2 regions of the Shewanella sp. 10N.286.52.C2 genome follow, and region 1 is predicted to be linked to the other one. Evidence: predicted binding sites of a transcription regulator. Region 1 holds the regulator's gene; the other holds the start of a gene.
What was found. Region 1 encodes sigma-54, which starts transcription at its own class of promoters, with help from an activator protein. Its sites were predicted from a motif close to GTTGGCACGNNNNTNGNNT; they were not measured.
Positions count from the first base shown of each region.

Region 2: the regulator sigma-54 is predicted to act here: its motif matches at 1,903-1,921, upstream of flgB (flagellar basal body rod protein FlgB).

Region 1 is NZ_MCTV01000013.1:20,179-23,333, forward strand. It holds gene rapZ (RNase adapter RapZ) at 1-219, opposite strand, end outside; gene ptsN (PTS IIA-like nitrogen regulatory protein PtsN) at 216-659, opposite strand; gene hpf (ribosome hibernation promoting factor) at 662-949, opposite strand; gene BCU94_RS05950 (RNA polymerase factor sigma-54) at 974-2,458, opposite strand; gene lptB (LPS export ABC transporter ATP-binding protein) at 2,593-3,155, opposite strand, start outside.
Region 2 is NZ_MCTV01000002.1:108,307-111,461, forward strand. It holds gene flgE (flagellar hook protein FlgE) at 1-154, opposite strand, end outside; gene flgD (flagellar hook assembly protein FlgD) at 230-1,027, opposite strand; gene flgC (flagellar basal body rod protein FlgC) at 1,052-1,468, opposite strand; gene flgB (flagellar basal body rod protein FlgB) at 1,471-1,869, opposite strand; gene BCU94_RS01375 (protein-glutamate O-methyltransferase CheR) at 2,013-2,852, opposite strand; gene BCU94_RS01380 (chemotaxis protein CheV) at 2,994-3,155, opposite strand, start outside.

The DNA of each region.
Region 1 (3,155 bases):
TAAAGCAATTTGCTCTTTGAGTACTTTGCCTTGCTCTTCGATATTACGCACATCGACGCTAATGGCGACAAGCTCGTTACTATCTTTAAGCTGTTCAAGCAGGCTGCCAATCAGTGGCAGTGGCAGGTTATCAACACAGTAATAACCTAAATCTTCAAGCACTCTCAGTGCGACTGATTTTCCTGAACCTGAACGTCCCGATACGATGACAAGTTTCATGCAGTAATAACCTGATAAAGTTCTGTAGCGTCATGACTCTTTCGAAGTCGTTTAAGTATCAATTTATCACTGAGTTTCTCTGCCATGCTAGATAATGTGCTTAGGTGTTGCTGGCACTGATCTGCAGGTACAAGAAGCGCAAATAAAATATCTACAGGTTGCTTGTCTATGGCATCAAAGGCGATTGGCTCTTCGCATTTGATTAAAATAGCAATGGGTTCTTCGATATTATCTAAGCGCCCATGTGGAATTGCTATGCCATTTCCTATACCTGTACTGCCCATTTTTTCACGCGCTATTAGACTTTCAAAAATAGCCTGTGAAGAAAGGGTTGGGTACTGGGCAGCCATTAAATTGCTGATTAATTCCAGTACCTTTTTCTTACTGCCCGGAGTGGCACAGGTAGTGCACGCCGGCTGCAGGATGGTACGAAGTTCCATCGTTAATGCTTAGTGAGTTTCTCTTTATGTTTAATTACCTGACGGTCTAGCTTATCTATCAGGGCGTCTATTGCCACATACATATCAGCGTTACGCGATACAGCAAACACTTCACCGCCTTTTAGGTGCAGTTTGGCTTCGGCAATCTGTTGTAGCTTTTGAACATCGAGCACAACGTGAACATTATTGATCTGTTCGAAGTGTCGTTCAAGCTTTGAAAATTTTGTTTGCACGTATTCCCGTAAAGATTGAGTTATTTCAATATGGTTTCCAGTCAGGTTAATTTGCATAGGTCATCCTCCAATAACAAAAAGTTATAAGCTTTTGCGTTGGTTTGAGGGAGGGATGAGCATTGCCTCTCGATATTTGGCTATCGTACGTCGAGCAACGTTAATCCCTTGTTCAGCCAATAGTGTCGCCATTTTACTATCACTAAGAGGCTTTTTCGGGTTTTCTGCAGCTACGAGCTTTTTAATAAATGCGCGAATTGCTGTAGAAGAGCATTCTCCACCATCATCGGTACTTACATGGCTTGAGAAAAAATATTTTAGTTCAAAAAGTCCACGGGGGGTATGCATGTATTTTTGGGTCGTGACCCGTGAAATGGTCGACTCGTGCATTTCAACCGCTTCAGCAATATCATTGAGCACCATCGGCTTCATGGCTTCTTCACCGAACTCAAAGAAACCTTGCTGAAATTGTACGATACAGTTAGCCACTTTTAGTAAGGTTTCATTACGGCTATCGATGCTTTTGATAAACCATTTAGCTTCTTGTAAATGACCACGAATAAATTGGCTGTCAGCTTGGCTTGAACCGCCTTTGGCCATAGCTGCATATTGCTGATTAACGCCAATTTTAGGCATGTTATCGGGATTTAGCTCGACCACCCAGCGACCATTCTTTTTAAGTACAGTAACATCAGGAATGACGTACTCATCTTTAATGGGGGTAATTTGCAAGCCTGGACGTGGATTGAGCGTTTGAATAAATTCAATGGCTTCACGTAAATCATCTTCTTTAAGCTTGGTTTTACGCATCAGTAACCTAAAGTCACGACCGGCGATTAAATCAAGATGATCTTTAATCAGTAACTTAACATTATCTATGCAAGGAATTTCATTAGGGTATTGGCCTAATTGAATTAATAGACACTCACTTAAATCTCGCGCTGCAATGCCGACGGGATCGAAGTGTTGTACCCGTTTAAGTACAGCTTCAACTTCATCGAGTTCGATATCGTCAGTGCCTAAGGATTGCAAAATGTCTTCAACGCTCTGGGTGAGGTAACCGCGCTCATCAATGGCATCAATAATGGCGGTTGCAATCACTAAGTCATTTTCAGAAAAGGGAGTGAGGTTTTTTTGCCATTCAAGATGCTCATACAAGCCTTCACTGGTTTCGCCTTGAAACGGCATATCATTACCGCTCGATACTGCGCCAGAGCCAGAAGTCGGCGAGGCGGTATACACCTCATCCCATGTGGTATCCATAGGGAGTTCTTCAGGCATAGAATCTTTAGTGAGCGATTCAGTGGTATCAACCGTTGAGGTGTCTTTTTCTATGGTGACTTGGCTATTATCACTAAAATCGGTGTCAGTTTGCAGGGCGTTTTCTTTTACGGGCTCTTTGGCTTTAGTGAATTCGTCTTCAAGCTCTAATAGCGGGTTTGAATCAAGTGCTTGTTGAATTTCTTGCTGTAGCTCCAATGAGGAAAGTTGCAATAAGCGAATCGCTTGTTGCAACTGTGGGGTCATGGTTAAGTGTTGACCCATTTTGAGTTGGAGTGAGGCTTTCATGTACCGCTTGTCCCTAATTGAATTACATCATCGCGACGAACAGTGTGGGCGCTAGTTTATGATCCTAGAAAAATAGACTAGATTAAGGTTTGTTGTTGGCCGCGAATGCCATACTAAAAACTGAATAGTGCTAACTATAGCTTGAATTGTTCACCTAAGTATACCGACCTAACTTGCTGATTGACTAAGATCTCAGCAGGTGTTCCTTCAGCAATCAAGTTTCCGTGACTCACAATATATGCTCGCTCACACACATCAAGTGTTTCACGGACATTATGGTCGGTAATTAGCACCCCTAAACCACGGCTTTTAAGTTGTTGAATAATTTTCTTGATGTCGATTACTGAGATAGGATCTACCCCTGCAAAAGGTTCATCTAATAAAATAAACTTAGGATTTGCCGCTAATGCGCGTGCAATTTCAACTCGGCGACGCTCGCCTCCCGATAACGCCATACCTTGGCTATCACGGATATGAGTTATGTTAAATTCTTCTAATAAATGTTCCAGTTCTTCAATGCGCTGCTCATTTGATAAGCTTTTGCGAGTTTGAAGCACTGCCATTATATTATCGTGTACTGTGAGCTTACGAAAAATACTGGCTTCTTGAGGTAAGTAGCCAATGCCTTTTCGGGCGCGCAAATGCATTGGATCTGCGGTTAAATCATCTTCATCGATCAGAATGCGGCCCTTATCAC
Region 2 (3,155 bases), on a different contig from region 1:
TACCATTTGAAAAAATTGAATTAGCATAAACATCGGCAAATTCAGCGCGAGACTCTTTAAAACCAATGGTATTGACGTTGGCAATGTTATTAGCCGTGGTGTTGAGATCTTTTTGAGCAGCTGCGATACCACTCAATGCAATATTAAACGACATAAATCACCTCTTAGCGCTTTAAATTAGGTTCTGTGTGGCTGCCAGATTTCTGGCAGCTTATTATTGTTTGTGTTATTAACTTTCTGCCACTGCCAGTACATCAGACAATTGAATACCACCTAGGCCTCTGAGGTTAAGGATCGGACCGCTGGCGACACTGCCTAAAGACACACTAGTGACATGGGCATAAGTTGAAACCGCTAAATCTTCGGCGTTGCCATCAACTTTACCGTTAGCTTTAATGGCATACATGCCTTCTTCTACGGGTTCGCCATCTTTATCAAGGCCATCCCAGCTGACATCAATGTTGCCGCCTGCAGAGCCATCAACCTCAAAGGTTTTAATCACTTGGCCTGACTCGTCTTCAATGGTGACGGTAATGGTATCGATTGGCTGTGGCGTACTAATGACACCGTTAATGACTGGGTTTTCTTCTGAGACATGGCCAATATCTGATGGAATGAGCACCTTTTGCCCCACTAAGCCCGAGGCTTGTAATGCCTGACTTGAGCTCATCACACTGTTCAAATTCAAAATTTCAGCATTTAAGTTGGCAATACCATCAACGGTCGCGAAGGACGCCATTTGTGCGATCATCTGATCGTTTTCAACAGGTTTAAACGGGTCCTGCATTGACAGCTGTTGACTCAAAAGCGCAAAGAAATCCGATTGGGTTAGCTCTTGGCTTTTAGCTTCACCAGTTTCGGTGGTGCTAGCTGATTGCGCAGCAGTTAGGCTATCTAAAAAGCTACTGTCTGATACCTGTGTAGTTTGTGAGTTTGTCGCCACTGAATTAGTGGAGACGGTGGAAGCCGTGGTAGACGTCTGCAACTGCGGTAATGACTGACTACTGTAAGGATTAACGAGGCTCATTGTTTACCTCCAACTAAATTCATATTACTTACCCATACGAAGCGTTTGCTGCAACATTGATTTGGCGGCATCAGCCACTTGAACATTCATTTGATATGACCGAGAAGCAGAAATCATATCGGCCATTTCTTCCATCACATTGACATTGGGTTTATAAATAAACCCATCGTTATCAGCCATTGGATGATTAGGTGAGAATTCTTTTAATAACGGTTTATCGCTTTCTACAACGCCTTTAACACTGACACTATGAGAACTATTTTGCTGATGACTGGCTTTGGCCATTTCAGCCTCAAAAATAGGATGACGAGCTCTATAGGTCTCACCGACACTGCTTGATACTGTGTTGGCATTAGCAATATTACTGGCGGTGGTATTTAAGCGCACCGATTGCGCAGACATACCCGAGCCTGACACATTAAAAATATTAAAAAGACTCATAATTAATCACCTCTAATGGCTTTACGCATGCCAGAAAACTTACTTTCAAGAAAGCCCAGTGACATTTGATATTCCAAAGAGTTTTGCATAAATGCAGATTGCTCTTCTTGCATATCCACCGTATTACCGTCACCTGTGTCTGGCTGATTTGGCACCCGAAACTGCACATGCTCTTGGCTTAACGCTTTAAGGTCAAAGTGCTTGTCAGTTGTTTGACTCATTTGCAGCCCTTGCTGATGAGAGCGGGCGCTATTCATGGCAGAGGCAAAGTCTACATCACGGGCTTTGTAACCCGGGGTATTGGCATTGGCGATATTACTAGATAGCACTTCAGCCCTTTGAGCACGTATGCCCAACGAGTATTGATGTACCCCTAAACCATTTTCAAAATTAATCGCCATAAAATTGCCTCCATCAGCTAACTGTCACTAACAAAGCAAACCTTATGCCAAAATATTGCGGTTTTAAGATGAGAAAGGATAAAAATGAAAAATGCCGACGTAAGTCGGCATTTTATTAACTAAAAACATATTAATTCATAAACTTACAATATATTTTTCTTTTGATAGTAAATCCCTGGGTTACAACGCACCATCGTAAATTCATCAGATAAGCCTGAGATAGATTCTGACGCCCCTAAAAATAAAATCCCATTGGGATTAAGGGCGGCAGCAAATTGCCGCAAAATTTTAGCTTTTGCCTCTGGAGAAAAATAAATCAACACATTACGACAAAAGATAATATCGAACTTACCCAATAAGCTATAACTTTCAAGCAGGTTATGACTTCTAAAATTCACTAACCGCTGAACATTATCTTTCACTTTCATATGACCTGACGGCATTGGATCAAAAAATTGTCGCTTTCGCTCATCTGATAGCCCACGGGCTAAGGCTAAGCTGTCATATTCGGCCTTTTTACAACGCGCTAGCATTGAAGGTGATAAATCGGTGGCTTGGATCGTCGCGCTACCAGGCAATCCCCCCGGCTTACGCTGCTGATACTCTAAAATAGTCATTGCCAATGAATAGGGCTCCTGCCCTGACGAGCAAGCGGCTGACCATATTTTTAACGGCCGACCTAAGCGGCTATATTCAGGTAATAAAGCATCATGAAGTAATTCAAACGGGTATTTGTCTCTAAACCACAGAGTTTCATTTGTGGTCATCGCGTCAATCACTTCCGCCCGTAAATGCCGCTCCATTGGCTTCATTGAGCGCTTAACCACTTCCGATAATGAGGGCAAATCATGCTTGCCCATTAAAGGCGCTAAGCGACTTTTTACTAAATATTGCTTGTTGTCACCTAATACAATGCCACTGTGTTGCTCTAAAAAAAGCTTAAACTGATTATATTCTGCTTCAGCAAGTGATTTGTTCGGCACTTTTACATCCTATTTTAAAGAGGCGCTTTACATTGTTTGCAATCTAAAGCCGCCGCTTTGTTTGGTTACCGAGCGCTTGGTAACAAACGTGAAATCTACAACCTATGGTGAATCATCAGCCCTAGGTTTTCGATTGAATTATTATAAAATGAGATGTTTGTTGACCGCTGACGCTAACTCATCGGGATTAAACTTAGCGATAAAGTCGTTTGCGCCGACCTTTTCAACCATGGCCTGATTAAACACGCCACTTAATGAAGTATGCAGCACCACTTTAATATCTTTAAGTTTTGGATCGTCGCG